2 regions of the Paenibacillus sp. VMFN-D1 genome follow, and region 2 is predicted to be linked to the other one. Evidence: a T-box and tRNA genes for the amino acid it is inferred to sense, from the RefSeq annotation. Region 2 holds a T-box; the other holds one or more tRNA genes.
The links. The T-box of region 2 lies ahead of C7820_RS10165 (glutamine--tRNA ligase/YqeY domain fusion protein). A T-box ahead of a tRNA ligase gene usually reads a tRNA of that ligase, here a tRNA-Gln.

Region 1 (14,336 bases), on a different contig from region 2:
CCCCTTGTAGACGACGAGGTAGATAGGTTGGAGGTGGAAGTGCAGCAATGCATGGAGCTGACCAATACTAATCGGTCGAGGGCTTATCCAATAAATATAAAATGTAGATTCGTTTCGTATCTAGTTTTCAAGTGATCAAACACTTGAATTAAATATTGTTCCCTGATAGCTCAGTTGGTAGAGCACTCGACTGTTAATCGAGTTGTCACAGGTTCGAGTCCTGTTCGGGGAGCCATTATGGAGAGGTGTCCGAGTTGGCCGAAGGAGCACGATTGGAAATCGTGTAGGCGCCAAAAGCGTCTCGAGGGTTCGAATCCCTCTCTCTCCGCCATTATAGTTTGGCCCGTTGGTCAAGGGGTTAAGACACCTCCCTTTCACGGAGGTAACATGGGTTCGAATCCCATACGGGTCACCACTTTAATTATTAGCTTCAGGGATGAGAATCCCAAAGAAAAAATGCTTGCCTTTTTAGTGGTTTATCTGCTAAGATATTAAAAGTGTTTCTTATGGAGGCTTAGCTCAGCTGGGAGAGCATCTGCCTTACAAGCAGAGGGTCGGGGGTTCGATCCCCTCAGCCTCCACCATCTATACTTTAAAGAAAATAAATATTTTTTAATGACGCGGGGTGGAGCAGTCCGGTAGCTCGTCGGGCTCATAACCCGAAGGTCGCAGGTTCAAATCCTGCCCCCGCAATTTATCTCCTTACGTATGGAGATACATAATTGGCCGTGGAACCGTGGTGTAGAGGCCTAACATGCCTGCCTGTCACGCAGGAGATCGCGGGTTCGAATCCCGTCGGTTCCGCCATTTATTTTCTTGAGAGTTTAGTTTGTTGCAATAATGCTCTTAATAAAAACAAAATTAGGCTCGGTAGCTCAGTCGGTAGAGCAGAGGACTGAAAATCCTCGTGTCGGCGGTTCGATTCCGTCCCGAGCCACCATGAATTTAATAACAAGCATAAAAGCCGGTGTAGCTCAATTGGTAGAGCAACTGACTTGTAATCAGTAGGTTGGGGGTTCAAGTCCTCTCGCCGGCACCATATGGAGGCTTAGCGAAGTGGCCAAACGCAGCAGACTGTAAATCTGTTCTCGTACGAGTTCGGTGGTTCGAATCCATCAGCCTCCACCAGTTTTATTATAGGGGCATAGTTTAAAGGTAGAACAGCGGTCTCCAAAACCGTTAGTGTGGGTTCAATTCCTGCTGCCCCTGCCATTCGAAATACAGTTTCATATCTTTTATTATGGCGGTCGTGGCGAAGGGGTTAACGCACCGGATTGTGGCTCCGGCATTCGTGGGTTCAAGTCCCATCGATCGCCCCATAACTTATAATGACAATCTTGTTGGGGATTAGCCAAGCGGTAAGGCAACGGACTTTGACTCCGTCATGCATAGGTTCGAATCCTATATCCCCAGCCAGTTTAAGCGGACGTGGCTCAGCGGTAGAGCATCGCCTTGCCAAGGCGAGGGTCGCGGGTTCGATTCCCGTCGTCCGCTCCATTTGATTTCGGCGCCATAGCCAAGTGGTAAGGCACAGCTCTGCAAAAGCTTTATCCCCAGTTCGAATCTGGGTGGCGCCTCCATTAATTTCATATGCGCCCTTAGCTCAGCTGGATAGAGCGTTTGACTACGAATCAAAAGGTCAGGAGTTCGAATCTCTTAGGGCGCGCCATTTTTTTAACTGAATATGCCGGTGTGGCGGAATTGGCAGACGCGCGCGACTCAAAATCGTGAGGGAAACCGTGGGGGTTCGAGTCCCTTCACCGGCATCATAGAGAAAAGCCTTGGATATCTTTCCAAGGCTTTTTCTTGTATAGACTAACATTGTAAACCGAGCCATCGTTCGTCGTTCGTTAATCTCCCATCCCGCTATATTGCACTTCTCCTTCCAATCAGCCACCTGATGATATCCCGCAGAAAGGCGGCCATTTTAATTCGTATTGCGTTTATTTGTATGGCTTGTATGGCGTTTAATTCGTATCCTTTTGTTTTATGTAGGTCCTATCCGCATAATGTTCTCTTTATATGACATGCCCTCGTAAGATGGGAGTAAGAGGGTGTACAACAGCCTTGAACAAGATCCTCTGATCATCCGTTCGTTCTACCATTACTCCCTTTGAACGTGTTCCCCATCCTTGTTTAAAGTTGATAAACCATTCCAGCCGGCTTTACCGGGGCTAAACTGGCTCAATGTTTCTTTAGCTAAGAGCTAAATCCCTTGCTCAGAGCCTCCAACGATTCCCTATCCCAAGCATTGTTTAAGTAAACTGCTCATTGAAGTTCCCATAGCGTGTCGATCATGCCCTATAAACGGGATATTGGAGCTTCAGTGGAGGATGTGGCTGCCGCGTTCCATGCAGAAAAAGCTTGCTTCGTCTAAGGTCCGAGCCTTCCCCCGACTTAGGTCTAGGATTAAAAACCGTCTGGGGTCCGTTTTGGAAAACCCGGATAGAACCTAAAATAGAGTCATAAGGTTGATACAAACGAAAGGCGGTGACAAAGCATGAGAACAAATAAAACTTCTGGTTGGGCGATCGTATTGATCGCAATCGGAGCACTGATGCTCCTGGGAGTATTCGCTCCATTATTCGGCAGGCTGATCGGATTGATCTTCCCGATCCTGATGATCGTGCTCGGCTATTATGGAATTCGCAGAGGTAAGGTGGTCATCGGTACGATTATCCTCGCATTCGGTGTCATGGGACTTCTGGCGAAGCTGTCCTGGATCATCGGACCGCTGCTGGGAATTGCCCTGGTAGTGTTCGGGATTATGCTGCTGAAAGGTAAGAAGTCGTCGAAGTGGATGTAACGGTAACAAAGAATTACCTTCAATAAATACAATCAAACGAATAGGCGATCACAGCTTATAAGGAGGGAGCAAAAACAGATGAGCGTATTTCGCAGGGTACGGGATATCACCGTAGCGACATTAAATGAACGTTTGGAACAAAGTCAGGACCCGGTACGGTTGATCGATCAGTTTTTGGCATCAACGCGTGACGATATTATGGAAGCCGAGAAGCTCGTTCAGCAGTACTCCGCTCATGTGAGACAGCTGAAGCAGCAAGTGGATCAGGCATCCAGTATGAAGGAAAAGCGTGAGGAGCAGGCGCTGCTGGCTCTGAAGGCCGGCGAGGATCATCTAGCCAAGCTCGCACTGCAGGAAAAAATCATCTATGAAGAAAAGCTCGAGCAATACGGAGGACTGCTGGATACAACCCGCCAGTCGCTCACCGAGCTGGAAAATCAACTGAACGACCTGAAATTGGAGTACCAAACCGTGTACAGCAAACGTCAATACTACGCGGCACGGATGGAAACCCTCAGACTTCAGCAACGGATGAATCAGCGCATGGAAGGTTTTGGCGGACAGGATGTTCCCAAGATGTTCAACCGTCTGGAAGACCGCATTTCCGATTGGGAATTTGAAGCACGCAGTCTGCGCGACCTGCGCCGCGGCGGTCAGGAACTGTTCGAACAAGCCAGCGGAACGGTATCCAGCGTGCTGGAAAGGGAGCTGGCCCGCCTGAAGGAAAAGCTGAACAACAGCGGAAAGGAGTAACGTCATGAGCAAGCTATACCGATCGACCCGCGATAAAATGGTCACCGGTTTGTGCGGCGGTCTGTCCGATACATTGGGCATCGATTCCACGCTGCTGCGGATCCTGTTCTTGATCAGTATCCCATTTACCGGCGGGACCACGCTGTTCATCTACTTTATCGCGGCTTTGGTCATCCCTAAAGAACCAACGACACCTTTTAATCCATATGGACCGGGACCGGGGGTAGCTGGGGGAGGATACTACGGCAATAGTATGGGATCCGGCAGCTACTACGGCAACGGTCAGCAAGGCAATGGCGCTTATGGTGCCCAATCTTTTGACCCTAGAGCCAAATACAACGGTTCGGCTTACGGCGGAGGCAGACCGGGCGGATACAGCTCGTCCGCATCCGACCTGGACGCCATGATGGAAGATATCGAGAAGAAAGCCATGAAGAAAGAGCTTGAGGAATTGAAAAAAAAATTATCTAAGTACGAGAAGGGAGAAGTGTAAAACATGGGAGTATTTAAAAGAATTAAGGATATGACGAAAGCATCGGTGAACGAGGTATTGGATAAAGTTGAAGATCCGGTAATTATGCTGAACCAGTATCTGCGCGATATGGAGGCAGAAATCCATGACGCGGAAGTTACAGTAGCGAAGCAAATGGCCAATGAGCGCCGCATGAAGCAGCGCGTGGAAGAAGCCGTGAAGATGGCCGGCCAACGTGAGGCTCAAGCTGAACTGGCACTTCGTAACGGCCAGGAAGAAGTAGCGCGCAAGCTGCTCGAGGAAAAGATTTATTTTGACCAAAAACTGTCCGAGTACCAAGAACTGCATGCTCAATCCGAGGCGCAGGCCAAAGAACTGGTACAGCAGCTCCATGACATGAAAGACGAGTTCTACAAAATGCGCAACAAGCGCAATGAGCTCGTAGCCCGTGCTCAAATGGCGAAAGCCAAAAAGCAAATGTCTCAAATCAGCAGCCTGCATACGATCGAAAGCGGAAGCGCGTCCCTTGGATTCCACCGCATGGAAGAAAAGATCATGCAAATGGAAGCTGAAGCCGATGTGATGCGTGCCCCTTACCGTCCGGAAACATCCGCCTTCACCAGCCCGGTCGATGCGGAGAAGCAGCTGAAGGTGGAAGAACAGCTCAGCGCGCTGAAAAGCAAGCTGAACCCGACGACTGCCGCTCCTTCCAAATCGAATAAAGAATAAGTATTCAATTCTGCGGACAATATGATATGCTAGGAAGAATGGAATAAGGGCGCGAGACCTCATTCACATCTTCCTGGATCCCGGTGAAGCCATAAGGAGTGTGCCCGTCACAACCCTATGGCTTTTCCGGTCTTACTTTTCCGATAAACCAAGACATCATAAGGAGGTGCGGCATGGAAAAAAGAAATCGCTTCATTGCGCTGATTCTCATCGGGATCGGCCTCCTCATGCTCTTCGGCAGGTGGGTCGGCTTTTTTACCATCGTCGCCCTCTTATTCATTCTTATGGGAATTTATACGATTCGCGGCGGAAAAGTGAAGAGAGGCTACCGTCTTGTGGCGGTCGGAGCTATCCTGCTGCTAATTGATCATTTGCTGATCGTGCTGGGGATTGCGCTGATCTCCCTGGGATGGTTTTTTGTAAAGGCAAGGAAGGTACAAAACCGGGACGGGTACCTACAGAAGCAGGGCTTTTCGGGGCATTACAATTGGGATCAGGTCCCTTGGGCTATGAGAAGCCAGAGCGTCTGGCATGTTATCAACGAAGCCGATCTGGATTTGTCGCTTGCGATCCCCGAGGAACACCGTACGGTGATGATGTTTCAAGGCATCATGGGGGATACGGACATCAAAATTCCGGAGTATTACGGGGTGGAGCTTGAAGTGTTCGTCCTGTTCGGCGCGATCGATTTCAGAGGGCATCGGGATAACGGCTTGATGAACCGTTTGAACTGGAAATCCCCAAATTATGAGACCAGCGAATACAAAGTTAAATTCCATATTTCCTACCTGGTAGGAGATGTTGATATTGATCTGTCATAGGAGGAGGGTTCCCTGATGAAAACCCGAAAACCGGCTAATATGGTCTCCCGGAGCATGGGCGAGGGGGCCCTTCTTTCTTTTGTTATGCTCCTGATCATTTTTTACGTGCTTTATACATATGGTTATTTGGCCCCGTTTGATTCTTGGCAAAAAACGCTGCAGGCCGGTGCTACGCTGATCCTGGTTCCGATCGGTCTGGGAGCTATCTTCGGGTTCTATCAGAGCTACCGGGTCAAAATGAAGCTGGAACGGCTGCGGGAGACGCTGCTCTCCTGGGAAAAAGGGAACGTCGCCCGCTCCGTGCCGGAGCTTGGCAGCGACGAGGTCGGGCGCCTTGGCGAGCAGCTTGGGCGCATCAGCAAAAAGTGGGAGGAGCAGGTCAACTCCCTTCAGCGCTTATCCACGAACAATGCCCAGCTGGCTGAGCAGGCGCGGATATCGGCGATCGTAGAGGAGCGCCAGAGGCTGGCGCGGGAGCTGCATGATGCGGTATCCCAGCAGCTGTTTGCGATATCGATGACGGCGACGGCCGTGGGGAGGACGCTTGAGAAGGATTTTGACAAGGCTCAGCGCCAGGTGGCGCTCATCGAAGAAATGGCCGCCGTGGCCCAATCGGAAATGAGAGCGCTGCTGCTGCATCTCCGGCCGGTCTATCTGGAAGGCAAGCCGTTGGAGCAAGGACTCGGCGAGCTGATCAAAGAGCTCAAAGTGAAGGTTCCGATGGAAATCGTGTTTGAAATGGACAAAGGCATCCACTTGGTAAAAGGAATCGAAAACCATCTGTTCCGAATCATCCAGGAAGCGATGTCTAACACGCTCCGGCATGCCAAAGCGGATAAGATGGAAATCCGGATTCACCAAAAGAAAGACATGGTCTGGGTCATGCTGCGTGACGACGGCCAGGGCTTCGAACTAAACGAGACAAAACAGGCCTCTTACGGCCTTTCCAATATGCAGGAACGCGTCAATGAAATCGGCGGATCGATCCAAATCATTACGGCGCCCGGCAAGGGTACGCGAATCGAAATTACCGTGCCGATTGTATCTGAAGACAAAGTAGGGAGTGAGGATCTTGGAAATGGAAACACCCATGATTAAAGTGCTGCTCGTCGATGACCACGAGATGGTGCGGATCGGTCTGGCGGCCGTGCTGGGGACTGAGGACGGCATCGAAGTCGTCGGCGAGGCAGGCAGCGGGGAGGAAGGCATCCGCCTTGCCCGGGAATACAAACCCGACGTCGTCCTGATGGACCTGGTGATGGAGGGCATGGACGGGATTGAGGCGACGCGGCAGCTGCTGAAGCTGTACCCGGACTGCAAGGTGATCGTGCTGACAAGCTATTTGGACGACGAGAAAATGTACCCGGTTATCGAGGCCGGTGCATTCAGCTACCTGCTGAAGACGTCGCGCGCAAGCGAAATCGCCGACGCCATCCGCGCCGCGGCGCGCGGCCAATCGGTCTTGGAATCGCAGGTCGCCTCCAAGATGATGAACCGGTTCCGCCATCCGGAGGTGGAGGCCCCGGCGCACAAGGAGCTGACCGACCGCGAAATGGATGTGCTCCGCCTTTTGGCGCAGGGCAAGTCCAACCAGGAAATCGCCGATGACCTCATCATTGGAATCAAAACGGTCAAGTTCCATGTGACGAACATCCTGGCGAAACTGGGCGTAGACGACCGCACGCAGGCGGCGATCTACGCTTACAAGAACGGTTTGGCGGAATAGTTGGATTGAATCCAGAGCAAATTAATCCATAGCAGATGAAAAGCCCCTGAGGAGCGGATAGCTTCCAGGGGCTTTTTTAGATAATGATGTGTAAGTTTTGAAGACTGCTAAATCAAAAACAGCAGCCCGAGGGTGGCCAGACTCAGCGCCAGGCCAGCTCCAAAGCCGAATCCATAGCCATACGGATAATAAGGATAGAAGGCGCGGACAGTGGCTTTTTGTGGAGCTTTGGCTACAGGCCCCTTAGCGCGTTTTTTATGGCCGCCCTTTACTTTGGCGCCGTGCAGCTGGGTGCCTTCCGGCCCGTTCAGAATAATATGGCCGTCTTTGCACTCGGTCAGCTTTCCGGTATATACTCTGCCGTCATACATACAGGCGGCGACCATTTTGCCGCAGTGCCGCCGAATATTTTCTTCTGTTAATGGGTAAATAGGGATCATGGAAGTGTGCGAACCTCCCTTATCATTTTTATTAACCAGTGTATTCACCGCCTATGGACGCGGCTATGGTCATTCACCCAATTTCGCCTATCGTGCGGCTTTAGGTATAATCGCCCCGGAAACGGACATCCTTTTAGTAGATTGATAGATTTCCTGGTGAAGGGATGTATGAGGGATGATGGCAGTCCGGAGATGGGCAGGTTTAGGTTTGGCGGTATGCGTAGCGGCTTTGGTATGGATGGGGTATTTGTGGTACAGTGCGAATCAGACGTCGGCGCCGTCCCATCAGGATCCGGAAGAATTGCGCACCCTCTTGAAGCTGGGAAATGAAGTGGTGGACGTGCCGCAGCGTCTGGTTGTGAAGTGGCAGGGAGACTGGGAAGCCAACGGAAATCAGGATGCGTACGAGGCGGCCGAGGGGCTGTCCCGATCGCTGAATCTGCCGGGAGTACAGCAGCTGACGGAAGGCGGTCACTTGACATACCGGGTCGTGGATACGAAAAATGGCGTTAACGTGCGGTTTAACTGGCAGGAGATTTCAGAGGATCGCAGTTATATTATTATTCAAATGGAGGCGGCTGGTGATGAGCAGCTGAGCGCCTTGACCGAACTCCAGTCGGAATACGGACAAGCATTGCACGAAAACGGCATCGATGCTGAATGGAATGCTTCTTTGCAGGGAACGGTTAAAGGGGAGCATCCTGCCGGATCGACCATGAAAGCGGTAGAGGATGGCATTTTCAGACATATGGCGGCGACTAAGGCGGAAACCTACGAGGATGCGACTACGGTCAGCAACGCTTACGAGGTGCCTTCATTGCGGTCCGGCATCCAAAGCGGAGGGAAGGTTCTGAACATGCAGGTGGCGGTTCATGAGGATCAATCGACCGGCAGCAGCCGGGTGACGATCGGGCTTCCGGTCATTACGATTGAGTATTAGATCTGCCTAGCACGCAGAAAGAAATTTTTGATTTACGACCAAGTTAAACGGATAGCATCATGCTGATGAATGTGCTAAAATGACATCAATCATTTTATGCCACCAAATTATGGTGTAAAATCGGGATTTTGAAGAGACCAAAATACGACATAGAAAGAATGAGGAGCCATGACTGAAAATCAAAATCTTGAAGCACTCAAAACACCTGGTGCTGTATTTTTTATTTTCGGGGCAACCGGGGATTTGGCCAAACGCAAACTGTTTCCTGCCATTTATAGTTTGTACCGTGAAGGTAAATTAGCCGAGGATTTTGCGGTCATCGGCGTCGCGCGGCGTCCGCGTACCCAGGAGGAGTTCCGTGAGGACATCTTCCAGTCGATTCAGGAATTTTGCCGTTACAAGGCGGAGAACAACGACAACTGGAAGACGTTTGCGCAGCATTTTGAATATAAGTCCCTCGATATCAACAACGTCGACGGGTTCCGTGAATTAAACGAACAGACGGTTAATCTGGAGAAGCAGTTCGGCATTCCGGGCAACCGCCTGTTCTATCTGGCCCTGGCGCCGGAGCTGTTCGGAAGCGTATCGTTTAACCTGCAAAAGGGCGGCATGCTGGATGCCGAAGGCTGGAACCGCCTCGTCATCGAGAAGCCGTTCGGCTACGATCTGAAATCGGCTGAAGAGCTGAACGAACAGATTCGCCAGGTCTTTAAAGAAGAAGAGATTTACCGGATCGACCACTATCTGGGCAAGGAAATGGTGCAGAATATCGAAGTCATCCGGTTCGCCAACGCGTTTTTCGAGCCGCTGTGGAACAACAAGCATATTGCCAACGTGCAGATTACGCTGAGCGAAACCGTCGGCGTTGAAGAGCGCGGAGGGTACTACGACCATGCCGGTGCACTCCGTGATATGGGACAAAACCATATGCTGCAGATGCTGACGATGATCGCGATGGAGCCGCCTAGCCGCCTGCTGCCGGAGGACATCCGCGACGAGAAGGTGAAGGTGCTCCGTTCGCTCCGGCCTTACGAGACAGCGGAAGAAGTGAAGAAGAACGTCATCCGCGGCCAGTACATCAAGGGCTCTGCCCGTGGTAAGGACCTGCCGGCCTACCGTGAGGAGGACAAGGTCGACCCGAATTCCAATACGGAAACGTATTTTGCGGCGCGGCTGTTCGTGGATAATTTCCGCTGGGCGGGCGTACCGTTCTACATCCGGACAGGCAAACGCCTTCCGGTCAAAACGACGGAAATCGTCGTGGAATTCAAGAGCATGCCGAACAACGTGTATTTGGGTAAAAAATACAAGCTCGAACCGAATCTGCTGGTCATCCGGGTGAACCCGATGGAAGGCATCTACGTAAAGATCAACGCGAAGAAGCCGGGCTCTGAAAATGAAATCGAGCCGCTTGCGATGGACTTCTGCCAGAGCTGCATGGTCGGCATCAACTCGCCTGAGGCGTATGAGCGCCTGCTGCATGATGCAGCCCGTGGCGAATCGACGTATTTCACCCGCTGGGATGAAGTGGCGTCGGCCTGGTCCTTCGTCGATAAAATCGCCGAAGCCTGGGCGCAAAATCAGGGTGATATCTCTTATTATCCTGCCGGGTCCTGGGGACCGAAGGAAACGGACGAACTGCTGAAAGCGGACGGCTTCCACTGGTGGCCGGTGAACGGCCAGGAAGAGGACAACGTCGTGTGGCAGATTGGCAAATAAAACCGTTGTGCCGGTGCTTGCCTTATGTTTCACTAAAGACATAGCCTGAAATGAAATCATCCTCATGCAGCCTCTGCATGGGGGTGATTTGCGTAGAGAATGTGATACAATAATAGACATGACTTTAGTGATGAAGGGAATAGTGAAATGAGCAAAGCGATAGATGATACGCTGCAGCAGGAAGTGGAGAAGCGCCGGACGTTCGCGATTATCTCCCACCCGGACGCAGGTAAAACGACATTAACGGAAAAGCTGCTCCTGTTCGGCGGCGCGATCCGGCTGGCCGGTACGGTCAAAGCGCGCAAAGCGAGCAAGCACGCGACCAGTGACTGGATGGAAATCGAGAAGCAGCGGGGGATCTCGGTTACTTCGTCGGTGATGCAGTTCGATTATAACGGACATCGGGTCAACATTCTGGACACCCCGGGTCACCAGGACTTCAGTGAAGATACGTACCGTACGCTGACCGCTGCCGACAGCGCCGTCATGCTGATCGACGTGGCCAAAGGGGTCGAGGCCCAGACGATCAAGCTGTTCCAGGTTTGCGCGAAGCGGGGCATTCCGATTTTTACGTTTATTAACAAGCTCGACCGGGAAGGCCGGAGTCCGTTCGACCTGATGGAGGAGCTGGAGCAGGTGCTTGGCATCCGCTCCGTGCCGATGAACTGGCCGATCGGGACCGGACGCGAGCTGTGCGGTGTCTACGACCGCATGAAGAATCAGGTCGAGCTGTTCCAAGGGAACGACCACTCGACTATCCAGGTACAGAAGGTGGAGGACTATAACGACCCGGTTATCCGTGAGATGGCGGGGGATTACCTGCACGATCAGCTGTGCCAGGACTTGGAGCTGCTGGACGTGGCGGGGGACCAATTTGACCTGGAAAAGGTACAAAAGGGCGAACTGACGCCGCTGTTCTTCGGCAGTGCGATCAACAACTTCGGGGTGCAGACGTTCCTGGAGAACTTCCTGCAGCTGGCCCCGCCGCCGGAGCCGCGTCGCAGCACGGCTGGGTTGATCGAGCCGACGAACGAGAAGTTCTCGGGTTACATTTTCAAAATCCAGGCGAACATGAACCCGGCGCACCGGGACCGTATCGCTTTCATGCGGATCGTGTCCGGCAAATTCCAGCGCGGCATGACCGTCAAGCATGTGCGGGTCGGCAAGGACATCAAGCTGTCGCAGCCGCAGCAGTTCCTGGCACAGGACCGCGACATCGTCGATGAGGCGTATCCTGGCGATATCGTCGGGCTGTTTGACCCGGGCATTTTCCGGATCGGCGACTCGCTGAGCCAAGGCAGCGAAATCGTCTTTGACGAGCTGCCGACGTTCTCGCCGGAGATTTTCTCCAAGGTAACGGTCAAGAACGCCCTGAAGCACAAGCAGTACCAGAAGGGCATCGACCAGCTGACGGAGGAAGGGACCATTCAGGTGTTCCATACGGTCAGCTTCGACGATACGATTCTCGGCGTTGTCGGCCAGCTGCAGTTCGAAGTATTCGAATACCGGATGAAAGGCGAGTACGGCGTGGATGTGCAGCTGCAGCGGATGCCGTACCAGTTCGCCCGCTGGATCGTGGACGACCAGATCGATCCGAGCAAATTCCGCATCAACTCGACGCTGGTGAAGGATAAGAAGGGCAACTATGTCGTGCTGTTCGAAAACGAATATGCGATGCGGACGGCGATGGAAAAAAATCCAACCGCGAAGTTTTTGGAGACAGCGCCTTAAGTCTGCTGAAGCTTCTGTAATATAGGAAATACCCCTCAGCTGTTTCCCAGCGGAGGGGTATTTGTCGTTGTGCGGTAAAAGCACCGGCGTCTTTGTTAAGTCAATGGCCCCGGCTTAATCGTCTTGAGGTGCTCATGAGCCACATGGACGAGCTCGTTCTGCTGCTTCGTGTCGATATTTTTCCACATCATCTCAAAGATCGCTCCCAAGCCGGGGAGCGCCTGCTCCGGACCGTCGACGGACCCTTCAATCATTTCACGAAGCTCGGCTTCATTGGAATCATGGACCTTATGGACAATAGCTTGGCGCAGGTCGAGAAGAATTGACATGATCGTTTTCCCTCCAGGCTAAAAGTATGAACCCTTCACATCAGAGCCGCGCCCGCTTCCATATATCGTGCGGACGACGTCCCGCTTCCCAGGGCTCAGTCTGAATTGTAATGATATTCTTTAGTAATGTGCCCCGAGGCGGGTGGCAAAATTCAGATTTTTCACCCGCTGTGATATAATAAGCAGGATAGACTTCTTATAGTCGTGGAGGTTAACATATGGCGAAAAAGCAGTACGCCGTCATCGGTATGGGGCGCTTTGGCTCCAGTGTTGCAAACACACTGAGCGAGATGGGGTTTGACGTGCTTGCCATCGATTCGGATGAACAGCGCACCCAGGCGGTATCAAATATGGTTACGCATGCCGTATCAGCGGATTCAACGGATGAAGAGGCGCTTCGTGCCCTGGGCATCCGCAATTTTGACGTGGTGGTTGTCGCCATCGGCGAAGACATCCAATCCAGTATTTTGACGACGCTCATTCTGAAGGATCTCGGGGTCGGAACGATTATCGTCAAGGCGCAAAATGAACTGCACGGCAAGGTTTTGCAAAAGATCGGCGCCGATAAAGTGATTTTTCCGGAGCGGGATATGGGTATGCGGGTCGCCCACCATCTCACTTCGCCGAATATTTTGGATTACATCGAGATTTCCGAAGACTACAGCATTTTGGAATTAAAGGCTTCGCAGGACATGGTCGGCAAAAACTTGAGGGAGCTCGACATTCGCGCCCGCTTCGGCTGCAACGTCATGGCGATCAAGCACGGCACGAAGATGGATATTTCGCCGTATGCCGACGCCCCGCTGAGCGAAGACGACGTACTCGTTATCGTTGGCGAGAAAAGCGATTTGACCAAGCTGGAGCTGGCTTATCCGAAATGATCCGATCCTCAACGCGAAAACCTCGTGCTGGGGCAGAGGAGCAGTTTGACAGATGAATCATGAGAAGGACGGTTAAGGATGGACATCATTTCACCGCAAAATCCCCGGGTCAAGGAATGGGCGCAGCTGCTCGAGAAGAAGCACCGGGACAAGCAGCATAAATATATCATCGAGGGCATTCATCTCGTGCAGGAGGCGCTGACGGCCGGGGCAGACCTGGAGTGCGTCGCGTTTGACCTGGAGCAGGGGATTCCGTCCGAGCTTGCCCACCTGGCCGGCGGGGAATCTGTGGAGTGGATCGGCGTATCGCCTGCGGTCATCGCGAAGTGTACGGATACCAAAACGCCGCAGCCGGTTTTTGCCATTGCCCGGAAGCCCAAGACCGCGGCAGGGCTTGACGCCCTGATGAGCCGGGAGGGCAGCCTGGTCATCGTCCTGGACGGCGTGCAGGACCCCGGCAATGTCGGGACGATCATCCGCAGTGCCGATGCGGCGGGGGCGGACGGGGTCATTCTGGGGCGCGGGTCGGCCGACCTGTACAACCCGAAGACGATCCGCTCGACCATGGGGTCGCTGTTCCATTTACCCGTGGTGGAGGGTGATTTGATGGAGATCCTGCCGGAGGCAAAGCGGAGCGGCGCGAGGGTGATCAGCACCAGCCTGCAGGCGCAGGACACGTGCTACAGCTACGATTTCCGGCAGGGCTCCTGCTGGCTGCTCGTCGGCAACGAAGCCAAAGGGGTATCGGAGCAGGCGCAGCAGCTGGTGGATGACGCGCTCATCATTCCGATGCGGGGGCAGGCCGAGTCGCTGAACGTGGCGATGGCTTCGACGCTGATGCTGTTCGAGGCGATGCGGCAGCGGCATTTTGATTGAACCTGCCTGCTCGTGAGTATAAAAATAAAAGGCAATTCCGATCGGTGTGCGATGCGGAGCTGCCTTTTTTGCGTTTCGTTACACGCCCGAATAGGCCATAAATCCGCCGTCAA
Region 2 (14,336 bases):
ACGGGAGAAGCACATTGCCGAGATTGAAGCGCTGCTCGATCAATACTCGTTTCAAGGGGTGGAGATCGATTATGAGCGCATCCCGGACAAGGACTGGGGTTATATGACCGCTTTTTACCGCGAATTGTATGAGCGAATGCATGCCAAGGGGAAATCGCTCCGCATCGTGCTGGAGTCAAGGGCTCCCGTCGAAACGCTGAAGCTGCCCGAAGGTCCTGAATATGTGATGATGGCCTACAATCTGTACGGTACGCATAGCGGTCCGGGACCCAAAGCGGACAAAGCTTTTCTGAAAAAGTTAGCCAAGCGGATGACAGCCGTTCCGGGGGTGAAGACAATCGCGATTGCGGCCGGAGGCTTTGACTGGCATGGGGATCAAGTGACTGCCATTACCGAACAGCAGGCCGTAAAGATGCGGTACACGAACGGCTCGGATCTCAAGCGGGACGCGGCCAGCGGAAGTCTGCACTATCAGTACACCGATGATAAGAATGTAAAACATACGGTGTGGTATGCGGACGGTTCCACGCTGACTTCCTGGATCGACACGCTGCGCCAGGCCGGGATTAGCCATGTGGCCGTATGGAGGCTGGGAGAACTCGGAAGCGGCACTTTGGACAAGCTGGTTCAAGCTGCCACAACGGCAAAGTAAATAAAAGCCGCTTCGCGTTTACGCGTCAGCGGCTTAATGATGGATTTCCGGAGCACCCATGGAGGCATGGGTGCTCATGTATTTTTTCGGAGAAATGCCGCAGGCGGACTTAAACGCTTTGCTGAAAGCGTAAATGCTGCTGTAGCCAACCTGCTCGGCGATCGCGGACAGGGATAACCGGCTGTACATCATCAGCTCCTTGGCACGCTCCATCCGGTACCGGATCTGGAATTGGTGCGGTGACACGTCATACGTCTGCTTGAATACGCGCGAGAAGTGATACAGGCTCAAGCAGGCCGTTTTGGACAAGTCCTCCAGCCGGATGACGGTATCGTAATGCTCCATAATGTGGGTCACCGCCCGCTCCATCGCGGCCTGATGCAGCGAGAGCCGGCCATGTCCGGCCGCCTTCAGGCCCTTGATGACTAAATACAGAATATCCAGCACGAGCGATTTCTGCAGCAGCGGAAATTCGGCATCCCGGCGCTCGTAGGCGTGGATGAGCCGCATCAGCTCCTGATGAATTTCCGCATGGTTCTGTACCCGGATCAGATGGGGGATTTCCAGCACGGAACCCAGCCAATCCGGCCGGAGCCACGAAAGCTCTTGTTGGCTGCATTCCGCCCGCAGCTTAAAGTTAATCGGTACCTCCTCGTAGTCTTCATAATACAGGGCGTCGAAATGGATATGGGGCATCCAGCAGGGGCCCCTGGAACGGACAAATTCATGCTCTATACCGGGCTTGAACAGCAGCAGGTCGCCTGGAAACACAGTCAGTGAATCCCCGCCAATCCGGATGTCGAGCTCGCCTTGTTCAACATACAGCAGTTCGTAATCAAAAATGATCCGCGGCGCCAGTTTCATACGGTCAACTTTGTGATGCCACGCCCTTCGCACGTAAGGGGATAAGGCTTGCAGTAGCTGTTGCCGGTCCATACGCTTTGACAGCTCCCTCCACTAATGATCCCGTATCCGGGTTTCTGCTCTTTCAGCGGCTCGGCGGTTCTTTATTCTGACAATAGCAAGAATGGATAACAAATAACAAGTCCCAACATCGATAAAGAGGGGAAACGCCTGTAGAATGACTTGTAACCGCTTTAATACAAATCCGGTTAGACCAATGACAGGAGAGATGAGCATGGAATCTTTTAACGGACTGAACATGGGCCTCGGCAATCTATTCCGGATGTCCTCGGCACAGACGAGATCGATCAGCGCGGAAAATGTGACGGGAGCTAAAGGAAAGGGCGGCATGGCGACCCAGGGAACCGGAGCGAATGCCGGGCGGGATTTGGGTCAGGGGTGGAAAATATCGCCATCAGTGGAGATCAAACCGGGTGAGGTGTTTACCGCCGCAGAAATCGACGGACCCGGGGCCATTCAGCATATTTGGCTGACCTGCTTTCCGGACAGTTGGCGTCATATGTTTCTGCGCTTTTATTGGGATGATGAGTCGGAGCCTTCCGTAGAAGTGCCTGTCGGCGACTTCTTCTGCAACGGATGGTGCGAGCGGAGCAATGTCAACTCCCTGCCTGTGGCGGTCAATCCCGCCGGCGGGATGAACAGCTATTGGGTGATGCCGTTTCGCAAGAAAGCCCGGGTTACGGTAGAGAACCGAATGGACAAACCCGTCGTGCTGTATTACCAGTTCACCTATACGCTGACCGAGGTGCCGGAGGATGCGGCCTATTTTCACGCCCAATGGCGCCGGAGCAACCCCTTGCCGTATAAGCAGGACCATGTGCTTCTGGATGGCGTGAAGGGGAGGGGACAGTATGTCGGCACGTACATCGCCTGGCAGGTGAACAACACGGGGTGGTGGGGAGAAGGCGAGATCAAGTTCTATATGGACGGCGACCGCGATTTCCCGACGATTTGCGGCACCGGGACCGAAGATTATTTTGGCGGCGCCTGGAATTTTGAGCATCCACAAGGACAGTATGGTGCGTTTTCCACTGCCTATTTGGGCTTTCACCAGCAAATCAGACCGGACGGCCTGTACCGGAGTCAGCAGCGATTCGGGATGTACCGCTGGCATGTGATGGACCCGATCCGGTTTGAACAGGACTTGAAGGTAACGATCCAGGCGCTCGGTTGGCGTTCCGGCGGCCGCTATTTGCCGCTGCAGGACGATATCGCCTCCGTCGCTTTCTGGTATCAGTCCGAGCCGCACACCCCGCATCCGCCGCTGCCGGATAACGATGGCCTGGAGGTTATTTAATCCCCGCCCTTTCCGGTTAAAGTATGCATCATGCGGTTTACACTGGCCGAAAATGATGTTAATATGGTCAAAATCAAATCGGAACGAAAACGCGGTGAAGAGAAGAGTAGATGAACGGGCAGCCTTGCAGAGAGCTCCGGCAGCTGTGAAGGAGCAGGCCGTCTGTCATTGAAGCAAGCCTCCGAGCGGCGCATCGGAAGAGGGATCCTCATTCCTTCGGATGGTGCGACAGGAGCTCCTGTTACAGAGCTAGGGTATAAGCATGCGTCCATGCCGTACCCGAAGAGGCGGATGTAGCGATAGATCCGCGAACCGGGGTGGCACCGCGAAATACAATCTCGTCCCCAAGACGTCAGCGTCTTGGAGGCGGGATTTTTTTGTTTTCTATTTGATTGATATAAGAGCAGGAGGGGACAGTTTATGGAAGGAAAAGTAAGGAAAGAAGAAGCCGTGGATTTTCTAACGAAAACCGTGATGGAGGATGTGGAGAACGAAACGTATTCCAGACCGATCGCGACCCGGTTTCCGCCTGAGCCGAACGGCTATTTGCACATCGGAAGCGCCTATGCCATTCACGTGAACGCAGCCATTGCCGAAGCATTTCACGGGAAGATGAATCTGCGCTTTGACGATACGAATCCGCTGAAGGAAGACATGAAATACGTGGAGGCGATCCGGGAGGATGTCCGGTGGCTTGGTCTGGACCTGCCGGTGTACTTTGGCTCGGATTATTCGGAAGAGATCTTCGAAGCGGCTTTGAAGCTCATCCGTAAAGGAAAGGCTTATGTCTGCGATTTGTCGGCGGAGGAAATGACGGAATACCGCGGAACGCTCACGGAGCCTGGAAAAAACAGTCCTTATCGCGAACGGTCGGTGGAGGACAATCTGTCCCTGTTCCATCAAATGAAGGAAGGCCGGTTCCCGGACGGCGCCAAGGTGCTGCGGGCCAAAATTGACATGTCCTCGCCCAACATCAACTTAAGGGACCCGGTCTTGTACCGCATCATTCACGCCGAGCATTACCGGACAGGGAGTGAGTGGTGTGTATACCCGATGTATGACTTTGCCCATCCGATCCAGGATGCCATCGAGGCCATTACGCATTCACTGTGCTCCGCGGAATTCAGGGATCACCGCCCCTTGTACGAATGGGTGCTGCGCGAGCTGGAAGTGGCGGAACCCCCGAAGCAGCGGGAATTCGGACGTCTGAACGTTTCCGGAATGGTCACGAGCAAAAGGTACATCAGGGAGCTGGTCGAAGGCGGATTCGTCGACGGCTGGGATGATCCCCGCCTTCCGACCTTGAAGGGGCTGCGGCGAAGAGGCGTTACGCCGGAAGGCCTCCGGCGGTTCATGCAGGAAGTGGGCATGCTGAGGGGGAGCAGCACGGTGGATGCGGCGATGCTCGACCACTTCATCCGCCAGGATTTAAAGGATAAGTCTGTCGCTGTGATGGCTGTGCTTGATCCGCTTAAAGTCGTCATCACGAATTATCCGAAGGATCAGGTGGAAATGCTGCATCTCAACCACAGTGATGCCGATCCGATGCTTGGCGGCAGGGATGTCCCCTTTTCCGGAGAATTGTATATCGAGCGGGAGGACTTTATGGAACATCCGGTACCGGGCTTTCATCGTCTGTTTCCGGGAGGCGAAGCTCGATTGAAGGGGGCGTACTATGTAAAATGCCATCATGCCGTCAAGGATCCGGAGACCGGTGAAGTGAAAGAGCTGCACTGCACGTACGATCCCGAGACAAAAAGCGGGACCGGGTTCAGCGGCAGAAAGGTGAAGTCGACGATACATTGGGTGTCCGCCGCACACGGTGTTCCCGCCGAGATCCGCTTGTACGGCAGCCTGCTGAAAGATGCCGCGTCCGTGGCGGAATCGGACAATGATTGGGCAGAGCTGGTATCTCCCGATTCCCGAATCATTTTCAGGCAAGCGATCATGGAGCCATGGATGAAAAATGCTTCACCGGATGCCAAATACCAGTTTATCCGCCAAGGCTATTTCTGCCTGGATCACAAAGATCAGACCGGGCCGGTACCGATATTTAACCGGATCGTTTCGCTGAAAGATTCATGGAAGAGGGGAGCATCGCGTTGACCTGCGACGGAAGCGGGCCAGGTCATGTGCCCTACGGTGAACGGGGTATGCCGCATTTTGAAATGCTGCATACACTGCCGCAGAGCAATACATTGATAATCAGAAGCACATGGAGGTCTTTTACGATGAAAATCAAACAACTTACGATAAATACCCGGCATTTTGCGGAGATGAAGCAATTTTACGCCGGGAAGCTCGGCCTTCCAGTGGCCGATGAACAGCCGGATAGGGTCACCATTCAAGCCGGCGGCAGCCAGCTCATTCTTCAGAAGGCGGCAGCGCCCGGCGAAAAATCTATGTACCATATTGCCTTTACGATTCCGACGAATCAGCTGGGCGCAGCCAAAAAGTGGGCCGCTCAGCGTGGAATTTCACTGTTCCGCGATCAGGACGGGGATCAATTTCATTTCGGGAACTGGAATGCCGATGCCCTGTATTTTTACGATCCGGATGAGAATCTGATTGAATTCATTGCCCACCATTCCTTCGATAACGCCGAAAATGAAGACTTCACAAGCAGCCAGCTGCTGCGGATCAGCGAAATCGGGCTCCCTGTTGATGAAGTGGCCGCTGCCGTGGAACAGATTCAAACGACGCTGGGACTGTCCATGTGGAGTGGGGACGGCCGGCAATTTGCGGCGATGGGCGACGCCGAGGGCTTGTTAATCGTGGTGGACCGCGAACGGCCCTGGTTTCCGGACGGGAGAGCGCCGATTGTGAGCGGGACACGAGTTGTCATTCAAGCGCAAGACAAAGGGCAGCTATTGCTGCAGGCAGATCAGTACGACATTCAGTCCCGAGATGAATAATCCGCTGCGGCTGGTCCACTATCGTAATGAGCATCGGAGTCAGCGTGATATAATAAAGGAACCATTCGAAATGAAAAAGTCAGAAGGCAGGGAGTTATGGCCAACATTCACGAAATCGCCAGACGAGCCGGTGTTTCGGTATCCACGGTATCCCGGGTTCTCAACCAGCATCCGTACGTTTCCGCTGAAAAAAGAGCCGCCGTGCAGCGAGCCATCGACGAACTGGATTACACGCCAAACCGCAATGCGGTTGATTTGATCCGCGGCCGGACCCGCAGCATCGGCGTGATCATCCCTTACAATAACAACCCGGCTTTCGACCGGATGTTAAGCGGTGTATTGAACAAATCGGTTGAGGAAGATTACACCGTGACCGTGCTTCCGACCCGGTATGATCCGGAGAAAGAGCTGGAGTATTTGACCATGCTGAAAACTAAACTGCTCGACGGGATCATTATTACGTCCCGTGCCAACGATTGGTCGTCCATCGTCCCCTTTGCGGGATATGGTCATATCGTAGCCTGCGAGTATACGGAACTGGAGGAAATCGGCTGCGCGTACATTGACCGGTATGCCGCGACGCTCGAGGTGTTTTCCTTCCTGAAAAACAGGGAACACACAGAGGTTGCGTTCACGACGGCAAGAGGGGAGACCAGCATCAGCACCCGGCTGACGATGCAGGCTTACCGGGACGTTTTCGGGGAAGTACCGCCATGCCGGTGCCTGGATGGCTGCACTACATTGAAGGATGGTATGGATGCAGCCCGTCAGTTTCTTGAAGGAAAAGTCCGGCCGACCGCCGTGTATGCCAACGGGGACGAGGTGGCAGCCGGAATCCACCAATTTGTTCTCTCTGCCGGGCTGCGTATTCCGGAGGATATCGCCATCATCGGACAGGAAAATCAGCCGATCGGCCAAGTCCTTCAGCTTACGACGGTAGACCATCAGCTCTTCCGGGTAGGTGAGGAGGCTTTAAGGCTCGTGACCCGTGGTTCCAGGGAAAAGGTGCAGATCCCGTACCGGATCATCTACCGTTCTTCATCCGGATAAAGCAAACAAAAAAGACCCGCAGGAGAACATCAGCGTTACTCCGGCGGGTCTATATTATGTAATTTCATCCAAAAGGCTAAATTCTATGAAACATATTGAAATGTAAATGCGTATATGATATTATAATGTGTACTCCAAAATTAATCACATTATTACCATTTATCGTATCACAACGATTGGTGATTGTCAATATTTTTTACACCTCAGAAAGCCGTATCAAGCGATACAGAGAGATTATTTTCAGGGGGAGGAACGTACAGGATGATGGAAGAACGTGAACGCGATGAAGTGATGAGAAATCAAGCCGAGTCGAATCAACAGGAGCAAGATCAGCCCTACGCTGACGTCGAGCTGCTGCCGACGGGCATGAAGAATGATGATTCTGTGCGTATGTACTTGAAGGGAATTGGCCGTGTCGGCCTGCTGAGCACGGAAGAAGAAATCAAACTAGCCAAGCGCGTCGCCGAAGGGGACGAGGAAGCCAAGAAAATCATGGTCGAGGCGAACCTGCGCCTGGTTGTCAGCATTGCCCGGAGATATGCGGGCCGCGGCATGCAGCTGCTGGATCTGATCCAGGAAGGCAACATGGGGCTCATCAAAGCCGTAGATAAATTCGATTACACGAAAGGCTTTAAGTTCAGCACCTATGCTACATGGTGGATCAGACAGGCGATTACGCGGGCCATTGCCGATCAGGGAAGAACGATCCGGATTCCGGTCCATATGATCGAAACGATTAATAAGCTGGCACGTATATCGCGGCAGCTGGTACAGGAGCTTGGACGCGAACCCGAAGTGGAAGAAATCGCTGCGGCGATGGAGCTCAGCGTAGAGAAGGTCCGTGAAATTATGAAAATTTCGCAGGATCCGGTTTCGCTCGAAACGCCGATCGGGGACGAGCATGATTCCAAGCTGGGTGACTTTATTGAGGATCATGACGCCCCGGCACCGGTTGACTCTGCGGCGTTCACCTTCCTGAAGGAGCAGCTGGGCGATGTGCTCGACACGCTGACAGAGCGGGAAGAGAATGTGCTCCGTCTGCGCTTTGGCCTCGAAGACGGCCGCACGCGCACGCTGGAAGAGGTCGGCAAAGTATTCGGCGTAACCCGTGAGCGCATCCGCCAGATTGAGGCGAAAGCGCTGCGGAAGCTGAGACATCCCAGCCGGAGCAAACGATTAAAGGATTATATCGAGTAAACGATAGAGTCTAAGCGAATTCATTCGATTTGGAATACATTCATCATTTCATATGTCATCATATTCATTTGAAAGCTGTCTGCAGGTCTAACTGCAGGCAGCTTTTTTCGTTTGGCCGTGGCTTGAAGGTCTGAAAACGATCGGCGCTGGTTACACTGATTTTCATAGAAGGAGGTTGGAAGATTGTGATCATCAGTATATTAATCGTGACCAATGTCTGCTGGCTGCTGCTCTATCTCCGGCAGAAAGGGATGTTGATACATTACCGATCCAGTGCGATCGATACGCTGACCACCCATGACGAGATGAAAGAAACGCTAAAAATAGGCTTATATCATCGATATAAAAAGGAACAGGGTGAAGACAAGGACGAAGGGTCTCTGGAGTTCGAGGCGTTTGTCGCCGAAATGATGGAAGCGGTAAGGGGAGGACGGACCTATGTCACCCGAGCATCACGCAATTACGGAATCGATATCGAGGAGCACACCGACCATGGCTTGTACCTGGGGCTTGCCGTTTGTACTGACGACCGGAATCCGGTGGACTACGGCCCCATTGCCGTGGTCCACTCCCAGATGGTGAAGCGTGGTGCCGTCGGCGGGTATGTAGCGACGACCGGGGAATTCACGGCGGGTGCGTACCAGTATGCCGATGAACTGAACATCGAGCTGTACAATGGAGACAGGCTGGTGGACCTGTGGATGGGAAGCGAAGAAGCCCAGGAAGAAGAACTGACGGAGTTCAGCCCGGCGACGTGACTGTTCCCCTTGATCTCACTGAAGGAAACAGCCGTGTCCATGCTGTTGATAAGACCGCCTACCCAAGGCGGTCTTTTTGCTGCTTGTGCCTAAATTCATAAGGAGTCAAGCCGCATTCCTGCTTGAACAGCCTGGAAAAGTACGAATCGTTGGCGTAGCCAACCTTTCCGGCGATCATATGAACAGGCATTTGTGATGTGGCGAGCCAATGCTTTGCCATCTGAATTCGGGTCTCGATAATGTAGTTGCCTAACGGCACGCCCGTTTCCTTTTTAAACAAACGCGCCAAATAATCCGGATTGAGATAGACGGTTTCGGCAAGGCTGTTCCGCGTCAGATCGTCCCCGATATGCTTGCTGATATACAGCTTGATTTCCTCCACGACCGAGTTGGGCTTTTCCGCAAACGTCCGGTACGCCAGAGCCGTATCTACCAGATAGGCGATATACTGCTCCATATCTTCAATCGATTGGAGCGACTGCTGAAACAATTGATCGTTGGCACTCCCGGAATACAGCTTATGGGCCTGGATTTCCCGCTGCTTCAGAAAAGAGTAAATCATCTGCATCAAATCAAGCCGGAACTGCCGCAATGCGGATACATTCAGCGCCTGCCGCCCGGTCAATTCATGCAGATACCGGCTTATCTCCGCACCAAATGCGGAAGCGTCACCATCGCTCAGCAATCTTTCCAGCAGCTCCAGGTCGGGCGGGACATAAGCCGCTTCGTCCACCGGCCGTTGATCGATACGGAAGACTTGATTACGGATGTTGATCACTTCTTCATTGAGATGAATCAGCTGCCGGATCATAGGATGCACCGCCGCCAAGCTCTCAGTAAGTCCCAAATGACAGTATACGTCGCACTTCAGGAACCGGTTGGCTTTGGGGATGAGGGAGGCGCATGTGTCTTCAATGTGACCGGTAGAAGGCTCAGCGCTCCATTGTAAAATGACAATCCAGTGGTTCTCCGTGTATTCCAGCACCGTTTCGACCTTGTACAAGGGACTCCGCAGCAGTTCGTTGAGCACGTTGAGCAGGGCGTAATCAAACAGGTCCTTGTCGTTTTTGCCAAGACTCCCGTCATGAGGAAACACCTTGATGATCAGGGGCGTAAACCGGTCGGACAGCTGATAAGGCAAATGCTGTTCCTCCATAACACGCTGAATGGCCCGGGGTTCCGAGGGAAAGCTTTTGCCCGTGATCAGCTTGCGCCAGAACAGCTCCAGCAGGCGGTTCTGGTTTTTTTTCCACAGCAGCCCCTCGCGGGCCGCCTCCTCAATCGACCGTTCCTCGCTCGCTTTGTTGGCCGCCTTGCGGATAATCAGGGCTAATTTGTCAAACTCGATCGGTTTGAGGAAATAGTCGAAGCTCTGCAATTCGATCGCTTTCTGGGCGTAGTTGAAGTCCGCGTAATTCGTCAGGAATATCGCCTGCACCCGGTAGCGCTCTTCCCGAATCCAGGCCAGCAGCTCCAGGCCGCTGCCTTGCGGCATTTCAATATCGCATATGAGAATGTCTACGGCGTGCTGCTGCAAAATTTCCTTCGCCTGGGAAACGTTATAAGCCGTGTAAATTTGCTCAATGGATAGTGCTTGCCAGTCGATTTTGCTTTCGAGTGCCGTTACGACAAAATAATCGTCATCCACCAGTAACACGTTCATGCGATTCCTCCTTAATCAATGGCTTCCGGCGGGGATACGGGGATGGTCATGGTTACTTCCGCTCCGCCTCCCTCGCGGTTAGAAAAGGAGACGTCTGCTTGACCCTTGTAGAGCAGTGAAAGGCGCTGTATCGTGTTCATTATACCGATCCGGTTGCCGTTTTCCGCGTTCAGCGGCCCACCATGCATGAGCTGTTCTAAAATGTCCGGAGGAAAGCCCGGTCCCGAATCCGAGATCGTGATTTTGGCCAGATCATCCGGCATTTTCCTGCTGACCGATAACGTAATGTTCGCCTCGGTGACGCGTGATACGGCATATTTTACGGCATTTTCGATGAAGGTCTGCAGCACGAGCGGGGGAATGCGGATATCTCCGGTTCCTGCATCTTGGGAAATATGATAGGCGAAGGCGTTCCTGTACCGGTGACGCTGGATGTCGAGATAAATGCGGACATGCTCAATTTCATCCTGCAGCCGCACGAAGTTGTGCCCGTTCTGAAAGATGTAGCGAAAGTATTGGGTCGTCGACATGGCCATCCGCTCGATTTCGCCATACATTTGCATTTGGGCCATGCTGTACATGCTCGTCAGACAGTTGAGAAAAAAGTGCGGGTTGATCTGCAGCTTCATGTAATCCAGCTGGATCCGCTGCTTTTCCAGCTCCTGCTCATACATATCGATCTTGAACCTGCGGATTTGCCCGATCAGATGCTTAAACTGCTGGCTGGCCTGCTCCAGTTCGATGATCTTGCTGTTTTTAAAATCCAATGCGGCACTCTCCTCGTTCCACCGGGTGAGCGTATCCGAGAAGCTTTGGATCGGCCGCAGCACCCGTTTGTTGAAATAGAGCATGACGATGCAGAGGACGATCGCGATCATCAGCGCCAGCAAAATGATGACCAGCTGGGCGATCATAATTTTTTCGAACGTGCCGTATCTGGCGATCATTTGAACGCTGAATGAGGCGTCGGAGAACCGGCTGGTCACGGCGGCCCGGGAGTGGGCTAGGCCGAAGGGAGAAGGCTTGGCGGTATCCAGCGCCTGGGTCTCGTCCACGCGGATCGGTGTGGAAATATTGATCCCCTGTTCATCAACAAGAGAGACGGTGCCGTTCTTCCCCATGTCGATGCGCTGCAGCGGACGGATCAGTTCGTCTGCAGAGATGAGGCAGATCAAATAACGGTCATGATAAGGGACGATATTGACAATATAATATTTATTCCGGACAAGGACCGGCGTCCAGCGGGAATAAAACTTGTCGTATACATTTTTGTCCTCGGCGTAAGAAATGATCTGCCGCTTCAGTTCCAAATAATCGGGATACCCGATGCTTAAGGGAGCGCAGTTCAGGAAAAAATCTTTGTTCTTCAGATAGATGAAAAATTGATAGGCCTGGCCGTAATTTTTCTGCAGTTCGGTAAATCGCTGATGAAGCTGGGTGTTGGACTTTAGAAATTCAGCCGAACCTGAAGCGTTCTCATCCATCGTCTCGATGATTTGGTCATTGGCCAGCGACCAGCCCATGTAGTGATTGATGTAGGCGAAATCATGGTTGATCCGGTTGATGTACAGATCTGCTGTGTCCCGCAGGCTTCGGCCGGACTGCTGCTTGACGATGGAGATCGAAGCATAGCTGATCATAAAATCGAGGACCAGTGCCGTAAATAAAATGACAATCAGCATGTTGACATAATGTTTGACCGGGTAGGGTTTGCCGGTACGGTGGATGATTAGCCGCATGAAAATTCTGTTCTGACGCCTCCTCTTATGAATGCGCTTTATTTTTCATTATATATAACCCCGGCCCGTAACAAAATGCGAAAAACTGCGCATCCTCTCCAAAAGTCCGGAAAGTGACATCCTTACGTCCGGATCGGACGGTTGGCGCGGCTGCGCGGACAGACTTTTCCGTAACCGGGAGTCCGAATAACAGCGGCAAGAGGTCCGATTAAGCTCCCCAAGTCCATTTATAATGAGTCTTGTTCCGAAAGAAAGCAGAGAGGGGGGACCTGCATTGAAATCAGAGTCATCCGGCTTCCGGAGAACCTGGGGAAGAATCGAACGGAATTGGGGGCTGTACGTGCTGCTGCTGCCGGCGGTGATCCTGCTGCTGCTGTTCTCCTACAAGCCGATGTACGGCGTCCTCATTGCGTTTAAGGATTACAGTCCGGCGCTGGGCATTATGGGAAGTCCCTGGGCAGGGATGAAGTATTTCGAGAAATTTTTTCATTCCTACCAATTTAACGTCACGATCAAAAATACGCTGATCATCAGCCTGTACAGCATCGTGACCTTCCCGATCCCGATCGTGTTGGCCTTGATGGTCAATCAGATGCGGGCGAACCGGTTTAAACGGTTTTTTCAAACTGTGACGTACATGCCTCATTTTATCTCTACCGTCGTCATGGTCGGCCTGATGCTGATCCTGCTGTCTCCAGGGAGCGGCCTGATCGGCAGCATTTACCGGCTGTTCGGTGCGGAGGCACCCAATATCATGGGATCGGCCGGGATGTTCAGCAGCGTGTATGTCTGGTCAGATGTGTGGCAGCACGCGGGATGGGACAGCATTATTTACATTGCGGCGCTGTCAGCCGTAGATCCGAGCCTCTATGAAGCGGCAACCGTAGACGGGGCCAGCCGCTGGCAAAAAATCCGTTACATCGATATTCCGATGCTGATCCCGACGGCCGTCACGCTGTTTATTTTGCGGATGGGCGGGCTGCTTGGCGTCGGCTTTGAGAAGGTGTATCTGATGCAGAACAACTTGAACATCTCATCGAGCGAAGTCATTTCCACCTACGTGTACAAAATCGGTCTGCTCAGCAGCCAGTACAGCTTCTCATCGGCCATCAACCTGTTTAATACGCTGATCAACTTTGTGCTGCTGATCCTGGTAAACCAGATTTCCAAAAAGCTCAGCAGCAACAGTCTGTGGTAAGGGAGGGAATAACACCGTGGAAGCCATGCAGGCGGCAAGCACCGCCACCGGAAGGGCCGGCGGCCGGTCATCCGACCGCGTTCTGGAAGTATTGCTCTACATCGTCGCGGTGCTGCTGCTGATCGTCCTCATCTATCCGCTGTATTTTATCGTCATCGCCTCCTTCAGCGACCCCTCGGCGGTGGGCAACGGCCAGGTATGGCTGTTTCCGCGAGGCTTTACGCTTGACGGCTACAAAGAGCTGCTGAAGCATGAGAACATTTGGATCGGATACCGCAATACGATTCTCTACACGGTCGTCGGCACAGCGATCGGTCTGATCGTGAACGTATCGGCCGCTTACGCATTGTCCCGTAAAGACCTGGTCGGCCGTAAGGCGATTTCCCTGTTTTTTATTTTCACGATGTTTTTTAGCGGCGGCTTGATTCCGACCTTCCTGACCATTCGGGATTTTCACATGTACAATACCTTCCTGGTAATGGTGCTGCCATTTTCGGTCGTCGTTTACGACATCATCGTAGCGCGGACCTTTTTCCAGACCAGCATTCCGGGGGATCTGTGGGAGGCGGCCCAGATCGACGGGTGCGGCAACTTGCGCTATTATGTCCTGGTCGTGCTGCCACTGTCTAAGGCGGTCATCTCCGTGCTCGCTTTGTGGATCGCCGTCGGCTACTGGAACTCTTATTTTAATGCTTTGATTTATTTGAAAAATCCCAATTTGTATCCGCTGCAGTTAATTTTGAGAAACATCCTGATCACGAATCAAATGCAGTCGAGCCTCGGCAGCGGGGAAGCGGCCAATATCGCGCTGCGGCTGGCGAACATGATGCGGTATTCGGTCATTATCGTATCGACCCTCCCGATTATGTGTCTGTACCCGTTCGTCCAAAAGTACTTCAACCAAGGGGTAATGATCGGAGCGGTCAAGGAATAAACGGCAAGG

Region 1: it has a tRNA-Gln gene. The T-box ahead of C7820_RS10165 (glutamine--tRNA ligase/YqeY domain fusion protein) is inferred to sense a tRNA for this amino acid. The anticodon was not compared.

What each region holds. Positions count from the first base shown of each region.
Region 1 covers NZ_QRDU01000002.1:7-14,342, forward strand. Annotated here, with positions in the region: partial or broken rRNA gene C7820_RS15060 (23S ribosomal RNA) at 1-91, shown strand, start outside; tRNA gene C7820_RS15065 (tRNA-Asn) at 160-235, shown strand; tRNA gene C7820_RS15070 (tRNA-Ser) at 240-331, shown strand; tRNA gene C7820_RS15075 (tRNA-Glu) at 341-415, shown strand; tRNA gene C7820_RS15080 (tRNA-Val) at 509-584, shown strand; tRNA gene C7820_RS15085 (tRNA-Met) at 620-693, shown strand; tRNA gene C7820_RS15090 (tRNA-Asp) at 731-807, shown strand; tRNA gene C7820_RS15095 (tRNA-Phe) at 865-940, shown strand; tRNA gene C7820_RS15100 (tRNA-Thr) at 964-1,039, shown strand; tRNA gene C7820_RS15105 (tRNA-Tyr) at 1,043-1,128, shown strand; tRNA gene C7820_RS15110 (tRNA-Trp) at 1,139-1,212, shown strand; tRNA gene C7820_RS15115 (tRNA-His) at 1,244-1,319, shown strand; tRNA gene C7820_RS15120 (tRNA-Gln) at 1,342-1,416, shown strand; tRNA gene C7820_RS15125 (tRNA-Gly) at 1,423-1,497, shown strand; tRNA gene C7820_RS15130 (tRNA-Cys) at 1,507-1,580, shown strand; tRNA gene C7820_RS15135 (tRNA-Arg) at 1,593-1,669, shown strand; tRNA gene C7820_RS15140 (tRNA-Leu) at 1,687-1,766, shown strand; gene C7820_RS15145 (LiaF transmembrane domain-containing protein) at 2,501-2,806, shown strand; gene C7820_RS15150 (PspA/IM30 family protein) at 2,885-3,559, shown strand; gene C7820_RS15155 (PspC domain-containing protein) at 3,564-4,052, shown strand; gene C7820_RS15160 (PspA/IM30 family protein) at 4,056-4,760, shown strand; gene liaF (cell wall-active antibiotics response protein LiaF) at 4,934-5,581, shown strand; gene C7820_RS15170 (sensor histidine kinase) at 5,597-6,679, shown strand; gene C7820_RS15175 (response regulator transcription factor) at 6,660-7,307, shown strand; gene C7820_RS15180 (hypothetical protein) at 7,415-7,747, opposite strand; gene C7820_RS15185 (YwmB family TATA-box binding protein) at 7,923-8,687, shown strand; gene zwf (glucose-6-phosphate dehydrogenase) at 8,856-10,406, shown strand; gene C7820_RS15195 (peptide chain release factor 3) at 10,554-12,137, shown strand; gene C7820_RS15200 (small acid-soluble spore protein SspI) at 12,233-12,466, opposite strand; gene C7820_RS15205 (potassium channel family protein) at 12,685-13,347, shown strand; gene C7820_RS15210 (TrmH family RNA methyltransferase) at 13,426-14,223, shown strand; gene C7820_RS15215 (SDR family oxidoreductase) at 14,302-14,336, opposite strand, start outside.
Region 2 covers NZ_QRDU01000001.1:2,206,516-2,220,851, reverse strand. Annotated here, with positions in the region: gene C7820_RS10185 (glycosyl hydrolase family 18 protein) at 1-652, shown strand, start outside; gene C7820_RS10180 (helix-turn-helix transcriptional regulator) at 686-1,588, opposite strand; gene C7820_RS10175 (glycoside hydrolase family 172 protein) at 1,791-2,873, shown strand; T-box leader at 2,959-3,222, shown strand; gene C7820_RS10165 (glutamine--tRNA ligase/YqeY domain fusion protein) at 3,294-4,979, shown strand; gene C7820_RS10160 (VOC family protein) at 5,105-5,788, shown strand; gene C7820_RS10155 (LacI family DNA-binding transcriptional regulator) at 5,885-6,838, shown strand; gene rpoD (RNA polymerase sigma factor RpoD) at 7,130-8,035, shown strand; gene C7820_RS10145 (restriction endonuclease) at 8,221-8,793, shown strand; gene C7820_RS10140 (response regulator) at 8,852-10,456, opposite strand; gene C7820_RS10135 (sensor histidine kinase) at 10,468-12,195, opposite strand; gene C7820_RS10130 (ABC transporter permease) at 12,428-13,393, shown strand; gene C7820_RS10125 (carbohydrate ABC transporter permease) at 13,419-14,327, shown strand.